2 regions of the Catenuloplanes sp. NPDC051500 genome follow, and region 1 is predicted to be linked to the other one. Evidence: riboswitches for the same ligand, from Rfam matches in the RefSeq annotation. Region 1 holds a riboswitch; the other holds the start of a gene.

Region 1 (7,516 bases):
GAGGTGCTGCTTCTCGACGAGCCGGACAACTTCCTCGACGTGCCCGGAAAGCGCTGGCTGGAGGCGCGGCTGCGCGAGTCCGGCAAATCGGTCCTCTACGTCTCGCACGATCGGGAGCTGCTGGCCCAGACCGCGGACCGGGTGGTGGCGGTCGAGGGCGGCGGCGCGTGGACGCATCCGGGCGGGTTCGCCAGCTGGCATGCCGCGCGCGGCGCCCGGCACGAGCGGATGGAGGAGGCGCGCCGGCGCTGGGACGAGGAGCACGCCAAGCTGCGCGAACTCGTGCTGACGCTGCGGAACAAGGCCGCGTTCAACGACGGGCTGGCGTCGCGCTACCAGGCGGCGCAGACCCGGTTGCGCAAGTTTGAAGAGGCTGGAGCCCCGCCGCTGCCGCCGAAGGACCAGGACATCGCGATGCGGCTCGGCGGCGGGCGTACCGGCAAGCGGGCCGTCGTCTGCGAGCAGCTGGAGATGGACGGGCTCACGTTCCCGTTCGACCTGGAGATCTGGTACGGCGATCGGGTCGCGGTGCTCGGCGCGAACGGCACCGGCAAGTCCCACTTCCTGCGGCTGCTCGCGCGCGGCGGCACCGACCCGGAGCCGGGCAGTGAGCCGATCTCCGGCGCGGTCCTGGAACCGGTCCTGCACGGCGGCGTGGCCCGGCTCGGCGCCCGCGTGCGCCCCGGGCACTTCTCGCAGACGCACGACCGTCCCGAGCTGCGCGAACGTACCCTCGTCGAGATCCTCTGGCGCGGCGACGAACATCGCTCCGGCATGGACCGGCACGGCGCGATGCGGGTCCTCAATCATTACGAGCTGGCCGAGCAGGGCGATCAGCGCTTCGGCACGCTCTCCGGCGGTCAGCAGGCCCGCTTCCTTGTCCTGCTGCTGGAGTTGTCCGGCGCGACGCTGCTGCTCCTCGACGAGCCGACCGACAACCTCGACCTAGCTTCGGCGGAGGCACTGGAAGAAGGACTCAAAGCCTTCGACGGTACGGTTCTGGCCGTTACCCACGACCGCTGGTTCACGCGTTCGTTCGACCGTTTCGTGCTGTTCCAGGGCGACGGTGAGGTTGTCGAAACACCGGAACCGGTCTGGGACGTGGGCTGAACGTTTCCCCTGGTGAAAACCGGTCGGTGTTCCTTGTGGAATACGGGCTCCGGCAATTCTTGATCGGCCGGAGTCACCGTTTCTCTCGGCGTGTGTAAAGGAATTGGTAAAACACTTTCTCGCGCGCCTCGCGTCTGTGCGGGTGTGGGCACGCGCGGGGGCGCGTCCGAGCGCGTGATCTTGGCCCAGCCCGGCCGCCGTACGCAACATTTTGAGCGCTGTGTCACGGCACTTTACGTCTCCGTAATCGTCGGCGTATGGTCGGCGGCGGAACACAACAACCCCACGGGAGTCCGGTGCACCGGGCTGAGAGGGGGGCTGCAGCCCCCGACCGTCGAACCTGATCCGGGTCATGCCGGCGCAGGGAGGATGTGGACGATGTGGACTCGACCCTAGGACGACTCCATCTGATCACCGACACGCGTCCCGGCCGGGATCCGATCGGCGTCGTGCGTGCCGCGCTCGCGGCGTACGCGGCCGCCGGGGATCCGGTCCGGTCCGTCACCGGGCCGCTCGTCGTGCAGGTGCGTGTCGAGGACGACGCGACCGATCTCGACGCCTACCAGCTTGCGGTCACGATCCGCGATCTGTGCGCGGCCGCCGGTGCGACCTGCCTGATCAACGACCGGTTGCACGTGGCGCTCGCGGTGGGCGCGGCCGGCGGCCATGTGGGCGCGCTGGACCTGCCGGTCGCGGCGGCCCGGCGGGTGCTCGGCCCGCACGCGATCCTCGGCGCCACCGCGCGTGCCGCCGACACCGGGCTGGCCGCGATCGCGGACGGCGCGTCCTATCTGGGCGTCGGCCCCTGCTACGCCACCACGACGAAGGCCGGGCTGCCGGAGCCGCTCGGTGCCGCCGGGCTCGCATCGGTCACGGCCGCGGTGCCGGCGCCGGTGATCGCGATCGCGGGCGTCTCCCGGTCGCGGGTGGGCGTGCTGCTCGCCGCGGGCGCCTACGGCGTGGCTGTGGTGGGCGCGGTGAGCGGCGCGGCCGATCCGGGGCTGGCGGTGACAGAGCTGCTCGATGAGCTGGCACGATGCGGCTCCAGCCCGGCGGAATCCGCATTGGACGGCGGCGCCGCAACCGAGTCGGGAATCCTCCGGGGAGGCGCACGATGAGCAGCGCACGACGGGCCGGACGGGTGGACCTCGGCATAGTCGGCGGCGGCCCGATCGGCTTGTCGATCGCGTGGCGCTGTGCCCAGCGCGGCCTCGACGTCGCCGTCTATGACGACGCCACGCCTGAGGTTCTGGGGCAACCGGCGCCCGGCAGAGGTGCGACCGCGATCAGCGGACACGCGGAGGCGGCCGCCACCGGCGCACCGGCGGACACCGCGACAGCGCAGCCCGGCGCACACGGATCGACTCCGGCCGGCCGGGCCGTGCACGACGGGGCACCGGCTTCCCGCCCGGCGATCGGCCAGGCGGACGGGGCCTGGGAGGTCGCCGCGGGGATGCTCGCGCCGGTCGGCGAGGCGTATTTCGGGGAGACGGAGCTGACCGCGCTGCTCGTCGACTCCGCCGCGCGCTGGCCCGGCTTCGCGGCCGAGCTGGAGCAGGCCGCCGGGGCCGAGGTCGGGTACCGAGCAGAGGGCACGCTTGTGGTGGCGCTCACCGCGGATGACCTGGCGGCGGCGGTGCGGCTCACGTCGTACCAGCGCGATCTGGGTCTGGATGTTGATCGTCTGACGCCGTCGGCGTTGCGCGGGCTGGAACCGGTGCTGAGTCCGAGGGTGCGGGGCGGTGCGCTTGCGGCCGGCGATCACCAGGTCGATCCGCGGCGGATGACTGCTGCGCTCCGGGTCGCGGCGGCGCGGGCGGGCGTGCGGTTCGTGCGCAGGCGGGTCGCGGACGTGTGCGAGGTCTACGCGGACCGGGTGGTGGTCGCGGCGGGATGCGGCGCGGCACGGCTGACCGGGCTTCCGGTGCGGCCGGTGCGGGGAGAGGTGCTGCGGCTGCGCGCGCCGGGTGGCGAGCCGGGCTTCCGCCACGTGATCCGGGGGTACGCGGACGGCCGCGAGATCTACCTGGTGCCGAGGCGGGACGGCGAGGTGGTGCTCGGCGCGACCTCGCACGAGCGGGCGGACGGTGCCGTGACCGCGGGCGGGGTGCTGGAACTGCTGCGCCTGGCCGCCGAGCTGATCCCGGAGATCTCCGAGTACGCGCTCGTGGAGGCGCAGTCGGGTGCGCGTCCGGGCACGCCGGACAACCGGCCGATCCTCGGCGGGTGGCGGGCGGGTGCGCGCGAGGTCGTGGTGGCGACCGGCCACTACCGGCACGGGATCCTGCTGACCCCGGTCACCGCGCACCTGATCACCGCGCTGCTGATCGACGGCACAGCGATTTCGACGGCTTTCGAGGCGGCCAGATTCACGGAGCGGAGGGTGGCATGCGGGTGACTGTGAACGGCGACGACCGGGAGCTGGACGGGCGGGTGACTGTCGCGGATGCGGTGGCAGAGCTGACCGGCGTGCATCGGGGCGTGGCGGTCGCGTTGAACGGCGAGGTGGTGCCGCGCGGGCGGTGGGCGGAGACGCCGCTATCCGAGGGGGACCGCGTCGAGGTGCTGACCGCGGCGCAGGGCGGCTGACGTGGACGACTTCGAGGTGGGCGGCGTGCGGTTCGGGTCGCGGCTGATCCTGGGGACAGGTGGCGCGTCGCACCTGGACGCGCTGGAACGGGCGATCAAGGCGTCCGGCACGGAGATGGTCACTGTCGCCCTACGCCGGATAAATACCCAAAAATCGTCGGACGGGCTGCTGGACGTGGTGGCGCGCACCGGCGTGCGGCTGCTGCCGAACACGGCCGGCTGCCGGACCGCGACCGAGGCGGTGAAGCTTGCGCACCTGGCCCGCGAGGCCTTCGGCACGCCGTGGATCAAGCTTGAGGTGATCGGCGACGAGCGCACGCTGCTGCCCGACGGCGTGGAGCTGGTGCCGGCCGCGGAACGCCTGGTCGCGGATGGTTTCACGGTGCTGCCGTACACGAACGACGACCCGATTCTGGCCCGCCGGCTCGCGGACGCCGGGTGTGCCGCGGTGATGCCGGCCGGCTCGCCGATCGGCTCCGGCCTGGGCATCGGCAACCCGCACCACCTCCGGTTGCTGCGCCAGGCCGTCGACGTGCCGGTGATCCTCGACGCCGGGCTGGGAACGGCCTCGGACGCGGCGCTGGCGATGGAGCTCGGCTGCGACGCGGTGCTGCTGGCCAGCGCCGTGACCAGGGCGGAGGACCCGGAACGGATGGCGACGGCGATGCGTCTGGCGGTGGAGGCCGGTTACCTGGCCGCGCGTGCCGGGCGGATCCCGCGGCGCTTCCACGCGCTCGCCTCCACACCGGACGAGGGGCGGCCGGACCTGTGAACGGATTGATTGTCGTGACCGATCGCACCCAGGCTCGGGACGATCTGGTCTCGGTCGTGGAAAGGTCGGTGGCGGGCGGCGCGCGGTGCGTGCTGCTGCGGGAGAAGGACCTGCCGGCGACGACGCGACGGAGGTTGGCAGATGAGTTGAGGGCGATCCTGACGCCTGCGGGCGGCCGCCTGATCGTTGCCGGGCCGGACCCGCTCGGCGGCGACGCGGTGCACCTGAGCGCGGCCGGGCCGTTCCCGCCACCGGCGTTCTCCCTGGTCGGGCGCTCATGCCATGACGAGGTGGAGCTGTCGCGGCTGACCACCGAGGACTATGTCACCGTCTCGCCGGTCTTCACAAGCAGATCCAAGCCGGGGTACGGCCCGGAGCTGGGCATGTCCGGGCTGAGGCGGCTGTCGGGGCGTACCCCCGCGGCGGTTTTCGCTCTCGGGGGTGTCGAGACGGCCGCGCAGGTGCGGGCGTGCGCCGAGGCGGGTGCGGACGGTGTGGCGGTGATGGGCGCCGTGATGCGGGCGGCCGATCCCGCCGCGCTTGTCGCCGAGTTGGTCGCGGCGTGAGCACGCCACCTGTCGCGCTCACGATCGCCGGGTCCGACTCGGGCGGCGGTGCCGGGATCCAGGCGGACCTGAAGACGTTCGCGGCGCTGCGGGTCTTCGGCACGTCGGCGATCACCGCGGTCACGGCGCAGAACACGCGCGGCGTCCTGGACGTGCACTCGCTGCCCGGCGCGGTGGTCGGCGCCCAGATCGACGCGGTGCGCGACGACATGCCGGTCGCGGCCGTGAAGATCGGGATGCTTGGCGACCTCGCCGTGGCGGACGAGGTTGCCGCGCGTGCCCGCGACGGTCTGCTGCCGAATCTGGTGCTCGACCCGGTGCTCTACGCGACAAGTGGCCACCGGCTCGGCGCGCTTGCGGTGGTGGAGCGCGTGCTGCCGTTCGCGCTGCTTGTCACGCCGAACCGGGACGAGGCGTCCGCGCTTGTGGGCGCACCAGTGCACAGCCCGGCGGAGATGGTGTCGGCCGCGCGGGAGATCGCCTCCACCGGCGCGCGGCACGTGGTGGTGACCGGCGGCGAGGAGGACGGCGCCGCGGTGGACGTGCTGTGGACCGGCGGCGAGGTCCGGTTCCTGCGCTCGCCCTGGGTGCGGACCGAGAACGACCACGGCACGGGCTGCACGTTCTCGGCCGCGGTCGCGGCCCTGCTCGCGCACGGTGACGACCTGGCGGCGGCGCTTACCGTCGCGAAGAGGTACGTGGCCACCGGGCTGCGTGGCGCGCGCGACTGGAAGGTCGGCGCGGGGCGCGGCCCGATCGATCACTTCGGCTGGTCCGTTTAATTCCTTTCTGCAGGAGGTTCTCCATGACTGCTGTACGACGTAAGTCCTATGTGGACGGTCGGCTGCCCGGCGTCCGGGTGCCGTTCGCCTGCGTCGACCTGACCGACGGCACCGAGCCGGTGCGGCTCTACGACACGTCCGGGCCGGGCAGCGACCCGGACACCGGACTGCCGCCCCTGCGCGGCCCGTGGATCGCCGGCCGCGGCGACGTGGCCCCGGTCCGTGGCCCCGGCACGCCGCTCGCCGGGCAGCGGCCCACCCAGCTCGCCTATGCGCGAGCGGGCACGATCACGCCGGAGATGGAGTTCGTGGCGATCCGCGAGGGCGTCGCGCCGGAGCTGGTCCGGGACGAGATAGCGGCCGGCCGCGCCGTGCTGCCCGCCAACATCAACCACCCGGAGATCGAGCCGATGATCATCGGTAAGGCGTTCCTGGTGAAGGTGAACGCGAACATCGGCACGTCCGCGGTCAGCTCCTCCATCGCCGAGGAGGTGGAGAAGATGAGCTGGGCGACCCGCTGGGGCGCGGACACGGTCATGGACCTCTCCACAGGCAAACGCATCCACGAGACGCGCGAGGCGATCGTCCGCAACTCGCCGGTGCCGATCGGCACGGTGCCGCTCTACCAGGCGCTGGAGAAGGTCGGCGGTGACCCGGTGCTGCTGAGCTGGGAGGTCTTCCGGGACACCGTGATCGAGCAGGCCGAGCAGGGCGTCGACTACATGACCGTGCACGCGGGGGTGCGGCTCGCCTACGTACCGCTGGCCGTCAACCGGGTGACCGGGATCGTCTCGCGCGGTGGGTCGATCATGGCGGCCTGGTGCCTCGCCCACCATGAGGAGAACTTCCTCTACACCCACTTCGCGGAGCTGTGCGAGATCTTGTCGCGCTATGACGTGGCATTCTCGCTCGGGGACGGGCTGCGGCCCGGATCCATCGCGGACGCGAACGACGAGGCCCAGTTCGCGGAGCTGCGCACGCTCGGCGAACTCACCACGATCGCCTGGGAACACGACGTCCAGGTGATGATCGAGGGCCCGGGGCACGTGCCGATGCACAAGATCAAGGAGAACGTGGACCTGCAGCAGGAGCTGTGCCACGAGGCGCCGTTCTACACGCTCGGCCCGCTGACCACCGACATCGCGCCCGCCTACGACCACATCACGTCCGCGATCGGCGCCGCCATGATCGGCATGTTCGGCACGGCGATGCTCTGCTACGTCACGCCCAAGGAGCACCTCGGACTCCCGGACCGCGACGACGTCAAAGCCGGCGTGATCGCCTACAAGATCGCGGCGCACGCGGCGGACCTCGCCAAGGGCCACCCGGGCGCGCAGGCCTGGGACGACGCGCTGTCCAAGGCCCGGTTCGAGTTCCGCTGGGAGGACCAGTTCAACCTCTCCCTCGACCCGGAGACGGCCCGGTCATACCACGACGCGACGCTCCCCGCCGCGCCCGCCAAGACCGCGCACTTCTGCTCGATGTGCGGCCCCAAGTTCTGCAGCATGAAGATCAGTCAAGAGCTTCGTGGGTACGCGGAGCGCGGCATGCACGAGAAGTCCGAGGAATTCCTGGCCTCGGGCGGGCGGGTGTACCTGCCGCTGACGACGCCCTGATGCGGGTGGGCCCGGTGGTCGATCACCACCGGGCCCTCACGCGTCCGTGCGGTCGTACGCTGTGCGCGGTCGTCGTCCCAC
Region 2 (7,516 bases), on a different contig from region 1:
CGTCGCGCAGGCCCGGCAGACGGTCGGTGAGCCAGTGCTCGGCCGCCTGATCCGTGGCGTGGCCGAGGCTCAGCCCGAGATGGACGGCGGACATCAGGAGGGCAGGACCCAGATCGGGTTCGCGTAGAACCACAGGTCGAGCCACGGGTCCGCGTCGCCGACCACGTCGAGCTTCGGGCCGGTCGGGTCGACCGCGGCGCCGTAGATGCCGGGCTGCGAGAAGTGACCGTCCGTGCCGCGCACCCGGAAGTAGAACGGCGCGGTGACCCTGCCGAACGAGTAGGTGAAGGAGACCGAGGTCTTCCCCTTGGCGACCTCGAACGACTTCACCACCTTCGTGCCGGGCGCGGTGAACACGTCCCGGTCCGAGGCCGCGCCGGTGACCGCGCCCTGGATCAGGTCGACGCGGGCCAGCACCGGGAGCAGCTGCGCCCAGTTCGGCTTGTCGGCCAGCTCGATCTCGATGGTGACCTCGACGGCGGTGCCCTTGCGGACCTTCAGCACACCGCCAAGCGGGGTGCCGCCCTTGCGGTTGCGGTCGCCCTGCACCCGCGCGCGTACGTCCAGCGACTTGATCAGGCCGCCGTGGTCCACCCAGACCCGGCCGGCGCGCAGCGCGTCCATCACGTGGCGGTAGTCGTTGCCGGCCGCGCCGACGTGGGTCTTGCTGTAGAAGCCCGGCCAGAAGTCGCCGTTCGCCACGTCAAGCGTGCCGCCGTGCTCCGGGTCGTTGTAGCGGCCGTTCGCGTTGAAGTCGCTGTTCGCGCCGCGGACCGAGGTGTCCCAGAGGACGTTGTGCGAGTCCGAGTTCGCGGTGATCCACCACGGCTTGCCCTCGGAGAGCAGGCTGTCCCAGAGGCCGCCGACCGTGGACGTCATCCAGTCGAAGCCGCCCCAGGTGCGGTAGCTCTCCAGCGGGTACGCCGCGAACGAGTCCGCCCCCGGGCTGCTGTCGTAGTAGCCGCGGCCACTGCCCGGGCCGTACTTGGTGGCCGGGATGCCCGCCGCCTGGTGACCTGGTGCACCCTCGAAGCCGAGCGCGATGTCCGGCTGCGCGTCCCGCCAGCCGCGGATCTCGTGCGGTGAGTCCAGACCCTTGCGGGCCGGGTGGTTCGCGAAGAACATCGCGTCGCTGACCCGGCGGTTCTTCTTCGCGGCCGCCAGGAAGTTGAGGCCGGCGATGGCGAGCGCCTCGTTCGCGGCCGACTGCGAGGACGCGCCCTTGACGCTGCCGTCGTAGTTGGTCTCGAACTCCTTGAGCACCTCCACCTCCTTCTTACCGGGGTGGACGATGATCGTGCCGTGCTCGGCGGCCGGGATGTTCCACTCCAGGCCCTGGAAGACAAGCGCCTCCGGGAACTGCTCGCGCGCCTTCACGATGTCCGGGTTGACCTTCTCGACACCGATCTTGGCGTGCGTGGCGCCGCCGTGATCCGTGATGACCAGCCAGTCCAGGCCGTACGCCACACCGTGCTGCACGTGGTCCGCGACCCGGTACTTGCCGTCGCTCGAGTGCTGGGTGTGGATGTGATGATCGCCGGCGCGCCAGGTGAAGTCGCCGGTCTTCGTGGAGGCGCTGTGCGCGACCGCGAGGTCCGCCGTGCCGAACACGCCGGCGGCGGTGCCCGCGCCGGTCAGGCCGGCCGCGGCGCCGAGCAGGCCCGCGCTGCGCAGGAAGCCGCGGCGGCTCACATCGGCGGGGGAGAGCTCGCTGTCCGGGATGGACAGGTCGAGCGCATCAGGCGTCGAGGCGCCGTCGTGGTCATGACCGTGATCGTGATCGTGCGGGTGGCCGTGGCCCATGGGTCCCTCACTTCTGTTCGCGATGATCCAGCGGTCACGCTCGTCTTCCACGGCGAACATAAGGTGACGTGTCGTGGGCACCTACGCGAACATGCGGACGGATCTTCAGAAGATCGGGCGGAAAGCGCCGGTCAGGGCACTGATGGCCAGCGCACCGGCACTCAGTGCGGCCGCGGCGAGCAGCAGCGCGGCGTCCCGGCGGCCGAACGTCTGACGGCGCGCGACAGTCCGCGGCGTCCGTGAGTCGAAGCCGCGCGCGTCCATCGCTGTCGCCAGCCGTACCCCGCGCCTGATCGCGCCCACGAGCAGCGCGAACGCGGTCGACGCGAAGATCCGGACGGCCGCCGCCGGGTTGCGGCCCGCGTCCACGCCACGTGCCCGGCGGGCCGCGGCAAGCGTCCGCCACTCGTCCGTGAGCAGCGGCACCAGCCGGAACGCGGCCAGCGCGCCGATCGCGAACCGCGGCGAGAACCGGGCGTTCTGGATCAGCGCGTCCGCCAGGTCGGTCGGGTCCGTGGTGGCCAGCACGATCAGGCCGGGCAGCGCGACCGCGACCACGCGTAGCGACAGGCCGAGCGCGGTCAGCAGCACGCCCGTGGTGAGCGTGACCGGGCCGGCCGCAAGCAGCACCGTGCCGGACCTGTCCGCCGCGAACAGCAGCACCGTCACCAGCAGCCCGGCGATGCTGAGCAGCAGCGGCGCGGCCCGGCGCAGCAGCAGCAGCGGGTGCACGCCGAAGAGCGGCAGCACCGCCAGCTCCACAGCGATCGCCACGGCCGGCGCGACCGGGTCCAGCGTCACGATCAGCGGCAGCGAGAAGAGCAGCGCGGCCCCGAGCTTCGCGGCGGGATTCCGCCGGGCCAGCGCGCCACGCCAGCCGTTGGCCGTCGGCACCGCGGTCATCGGCCGGCCTCCGTCGCCGTAGCCTCGCCCGTGGGCGTGCTGTTCTCGCCCGTGGGCGTCGTGCTTCCGGCGGTGGGCGTGCTGTTCGGGGTGGTGGGCGTCGTGCTTCCGGCGGTGGGCGTGCTGCTCGGGGCGGCCAAGGTGGTGATCTCGTCGGCAAGCGAGGCCACGAAGTCGGGGTCGTGGGTGACCGCGACGATCGCGGCCCCGTCCTGATCGCGAAGCGCGGCCAGCAGGTCGACCAGCTCGATCCAGGTGCGCCGGTCCTGGCCGAACGTGGGCTCGTCAAGCACAAGCACGCCCGGACTCGCGGCCAGCGCGGTCGCAACGCTCAGCCGCCGGGCCTCGCCACCGGAGAGCGTGAACGGATTCGCGCCGGCCAGCCGGGTCAGCCGCAACCGTTCCAGCAGGTCATCAACCACAAGATCAACCTCTGCGGGGGTACGCCTGAGGCGGCGCGGGCCGAGCGCCAGCTCCTCCCGGACCGTACCCATGACGAACTGGTGCTCCGGGTTCTGGAAGACCGACCCGATGCGGCCGGCGAGCGCGGCGGCCCGCCACCGGTGCGGCGGCCGGGACGCGTCCTTCCCGGCCAGCGCGGCCGAGGCGCGGACCGCGCCGGCGTCCGGGGTCAGCAGGCCGCCGAGCAGCCGGGCCAGCGTGGACTTCCCGGCGCCGTTCGGCCCGAGCACGGCGTGGACCTGCGCGGCGCGTACCCCAAGGCGGGTCGCGGCAAGTCGGTTGGTGAGCGCGACGCGCTCCGCGGAGAGCAGCACGTCGCCGGCCGCGCGGGCGGACCGCCGGGGCGCGACCTGACAGCCGGGGACCCAGATGCCCGCGTCGGCAAGCATGGCGCCGTGCTCCGCGAAGATCCGGTCCGGCGGGCCTTCCGCGAGCACGCCGCCACCGGGTGTGAGCACGACAACGCGGCCGACAAGCGGCAGCACCTCGGCGACCCGGTGCTCCACCATGATCAGCGCGGTGTCCGCGGGCAGCGCGCGGGCGAGCGAGTCACGGATCAGCGCGGCGCCGGCCGGATCCAGGTTCGCGGTCGGCTCGTCGAGCAGCAGCAGCCGGGGGCGCATCGCCAGCACGCCGGCCAACGCCAGCCGCTGCGCCTCGCCGCCGGAGAGCGCGGCGGTGGGCCGGTCGCGGCCGTAGGGGAAACCTGATCTCTCCAGCGCCTCGTCCACCCGGGGCCAGATCTGGTCCGCGGGCGTGCCGAGGTTCTCCAGGCCGAACGCCACGTCGTCGCCGCTGCGGCTCATCACCAGCTGCGACTGCGGGTCCTGGAAGAGGATGCCGCTCTCGTGCTCCGTCTTGATCTCGCCCTCGGACTCGCCGGAGTCGGCCGGAAGTAGCCCGGCCAAGGCGGCAAGCACAGTGGACTTGCCGGCGCCCGAGGCTCCGAGCAGCAGCACGCGCTCGCCGGCCTCGACGGTCAGGTCGAGGCCGCGTACGGCCCAGTCCCGCCGGCCGGCGAACCGCCACCCGAAACCCCGGACGTCGACGCGCATTTCTAGACCAGGGCCCGATCCCGGCCGGACGCGAAGCGGTCCAGCACGCCCGTGGACGCGAGCGCGCGGGTCAGCGCCCAGCCGCCGGCGCCCGCGATGACTGCGGCGCTGAGTGCGGTGATCACGATCATCGGGACCCGGAACGCCAGGAGGTCGTTCGCGGCGTACCAGGCGAACGTGTCCCACAGCCCGGCGGCGAGGCCCGCGAGCAGGCCGGCCAGCACCGCGACCGGAAGCCGGAAACTCCGGTAGGCGAACGCGAGGAAGACCAGCTCCGCGCCGAGACCCTGGACCAGGCCCTGCGGGATGACAGTGGTACCCCAGGCGTTGCCGAGAAGCGCGGAGATGATCGCGGCGAGCGTCTCCGCGTAGAGCGCGGCGCCCGGCTTGCGGATGATCAGGCCGGCCAGTACGCCCGGCAGCAGCCAGACGCCGTAGAGCACGGCCTGCGCCGGCGGGAAGAACGCGAAGGCGGCGCCGCTTGCGTTCCACAGCAGATTCCAGGCCCAGAAGACGACGCCGAAGGCGACGGCGATCACCGAGGCGACGACGATGTCGACGGTGCGCCACCGATTGGTTTGATTCATGACGGATTGCCCCCTGCACAGGATGGGGGAAGACGCGCGCCACGGGTCCGGTGGACGGACTCGTGGCGCGGCGATGAGGTTGTCAGACCGAACTCCCTGCGCTGGCATTACCCAGATCAGGTGGTTGAGGGTCTGCGGCTCGATGACCGCACTCTCAGCGCTGTGGCGCTCCCCTGTCGGATATGAAGTTGTATCGCGGACGCTACTACACGTCGTGATGACGGGACAGCGGGTGCGGCCGCTAGTGTGGTGCGCGTGACGCAGCAGATCCTCCCGGGCGACGAGATCGACTGGGCAGCGCCGCCGCCGAAGGACCCCGGACCGCCGCGGCGGAAGCCGTTCGGCGACCGGATCGGCTCGGTCGAGGTGCTCGCCGTCCTGCTCGTGCTCCTGGTGATCTTCCGAAATCCGATCGCCGGCCTGATCTCCGATCCGGCGCTGCAGACCTGGACCACTGTCTTCGTCTCCGTGATGGTCCAGGCCGTACCGTTCCTGGTCTTCGGCGTGCTGCTCTCCGCGGTCATCGCGGTCTTCGTGCCGCGCTCGTTCTGGGCGAAGGCGCTGCCCCGGCACCCGGCGCTCGCGGTCCCGGTCGCCAGCGTGGCCGGGGTGATCCTGCCCGGCTGCGAGTGCGGGTCCGTCCCGATCGCCGGGTCACTGATCCGCCGTGGCGTCACGCCGGCCGCCGCGCTCGCGTTCCTGCTTGCCGCGCCCGCGATCAACCCGATCGTGCTGGCCGCCACCGCTGTCGCGTTCCCGAACAACCCGGAGATGGTGGTGGCCCGCGCGGTCGCCAGCCTGATCGTCGCGATGCTGATGGGCTGGCTCTGGCTGCGGCTCGGCAAGACCGAGTGGATCAAGCTGCCGCACCGCCCCGACCTGGAGGGCGTGTCGAAGGCGCGCGCGTTCTGGGCCGCCGTCCGGCACGACATCACGCACGCCGGCGGCTTCCTGGTGGTCGGCGCGATGGCGGCCGCCACGATCAACGTGGTGGTGCCGGAGGCGTGGCTGCAGAGCCTTGCCGCGCAGCCGGTGCTCGCCGTGCTCGCGCTTGCCGTGCTCGCGGTGCTGCTCTCCATCTGCTCCGAGGCGGACGCGTTCGTGGCCGCGTCGCTCTCCCAGTTCTCGCTCACCGCGCGCCTGGCGTTCCTTGTGGTCGGCCCGATGGTCGACCTGAAGCTGATCTCGATGCAGGCAGGCATGTTCGGGCGGCGGTTCACCACCCGGTTCGCGCCCGCGACGTTCGTGGCGGCGGTCATCGTCGCATCGGGAGTCGGGCTGGTGCTGCTGTGAACCGTCAGGCCCAAGCGGTGATCATGCTGCTGTTCGGCGGCGCGATCCTCAAGGCGTCGATCGGCGACCTCTATCTCCGCTACGTCAAGGAAGGGCTGCGGCCGTTCCTGATCGTGGCCGCCCTGCTGCTGATCGCGGCCGCGGTGATGACGCTCTGGTACGACCTGCGCTCCCCCCGGGACACCGGCCACGACCACGGCGATCACGACCACGGCGATCATGCCCATCACGAGCCGCGGGTGGGCTGGCTGCTCGTGCTGCCGGTGCTCGGGCTGCTGCTTGTCACGCCGCCCGCGCTCGGTTCCTATGCGGCAGGTCAGTCCGGCACCGCGCTGGCCGGTGTGCAGTCCGACTCGGACTACCCGGCGCTGCCCGAGGGCGACCCGGTCACGGTCACCATGCTCGACTACGCGTCCCGGGCCGTCTTCGACGAGGGGAAGTCGCTGACCGGCAGGCGTCTGCGGGTGACCGGCTTCGTCACCCAGGGGCCGGACGGGAAGCCGATGCTGGCCCGCATGATCCTCAGCTGCTGCGCGGCGGACGGGCGGCCGATCAAGGTCGGGCTGAGCGGGAACGTGCCTGCGAACGTACCCTCGGACACCTGGATCGAGGTCACCGGCGGGTACACCGCGCAGACCACGAAGGATCCGGTCAACCAGGCCACCGTGCCGTACCTCGAGGTGGAGACATGGACGGAGATTCCGGCACCGAAGCAGCAGTACGAGTAGCGGCACGCGGGCTGACGTTCGATGTCTACCCCGGCGGGCCCGCCGAGGGAGAGCCGATCCTGCTGCTGCACGGCTTCCCGCAGCACAGTGCGGAGTGGGACCTGGTCGTGCCGCACCTGCACGCTGCGGGCATGCGCAGCTACGCGCTCGACCAGCGTGGATATTCACCCGGCGCGCGGCCGTCAGGTGCGGCCGCGTACACGATGACCGAGCTGGTCGCGGACGCGGTCGCGGTGCTCGACGCGCTCGGCCTGGACAGCGCGCACGTGGCCGGGCACGACTGGGGTGCGGCCGTCGCCTGGGCGCTTGCGGGGGAGCACCCCGGCCGGGTGCGGTCGCTCACCGCGGTCTCCGTGCCGCACCCGCGTGCCTTCGGCTGGGCGCTGCGCAACGACCGTGACCAGCGCCGGCGTTCCGCGTACTTCCTGCTCTTCCGTACCCGGTTCGTGGCCGAGGCGGTGCTGCGCGCGGGCGGTCTGCGGCGGATGCTGATCCGGAGACGGGCCGGCCTCTACGTGTCCCGCATGCGTGAGCCGGGCGCGCTGACCGCGGCGCTCAACTGGTACCGGGCGCCCGCCTCGCTCCGGACCGGCGACATCCAGGTGCCGACCACGCTGGTCTGGAGCGATGCCGACCCCGCGCTCGGCCGGGCCGGGGTGGAACGCACCAGCAGGTACGTCACGGC

What was found. A riboswitch is a leader RNA that binds a small molecule or an ion and turns the genes downstream of it on or off. The one in region 1 is predicted to bind thiamine pyrophosphate.
Region 2: it holds a riboswitch for thiamine pyrophosphate, as region 1 does, so the genes downstream of both, ACIA8K_RS32320 (ECF transporter S component) here and ACIA8K_RS09185 (thiamine phosphate synthase) in region 1, are expected to answer to the same signal.

What each region holds. Positions count from the first base shown of each region.
Region 1 covers NZ_JBITDX010000003.1:567,831-575,346, forward strand. The annotation lists gene ACIA8K_RS09180 (ABC-F family ATP-binding cassette domain-containing protein) at 1-1,110, shown strand, start outside; TPP riboswitch at 1,386-1,494, shown strand; gene ACIA8K_RS09185 (thiamine phosphate synthase) at 1,491-2,228, shown strand; gene thiO (glycine oxidase ThiO) at 2,225-3,508, shown strand; gene thiS (sulfur carrier protein ThiS) at 3,499-3,699, shown strand; gene ACIA8K_RS09200 (thiazole synthase) at 3,701-4,471, shown strand; gene ACIA8K_RS09205 (thiamine phosphate synthase) at 4,486-5,037, shown strand; gene thiD (bifunctional hydroxymethylpyrimidine kinase/phosphomethylpyrimidine kinase) at 5,034-5,819, shown strand; gene thiC (phosphomethylpyrimidine synthase ThiC) at 5,843-7,435, shown strand.
Region 2 covers NZ_JBITDX010000021.1:53,044-60,559, reverse strand. The annotation lists gene ACIA8K_RS32340 (hypothetical protein) at 1-94, opposite strand, end outside; gene ACIA8K_RS32335 (PHP domain-containing protein) at 94-1,803, opposite strand; gene ACIA8K_RS32330 (energy-coupling factor transporter transmembrane component T family protein) at 1,909-2,706, opposite strand; gene ACIA8K_RS32325 (ABC transporter ATP-binding protein) at 2,703-4,223, opposite strand; gene ACIA8K_RS32320 (ECF transporter S component) at 4,226-4,810, opposite strand; TPP riboswitch at 4,886-4,995, opposite strand; gene ACIA8K_RS32315 (permease) at 5,066-6,103, shown strand; gene ACIA8K_RS32310 (TIGR03943 family putative permease subunit) at 6,100-6,831, shown strand; gene ACIA8K_RS32305 (alpha/beta fold hydrolase) at 6,792-7,516, shown strand, end outside.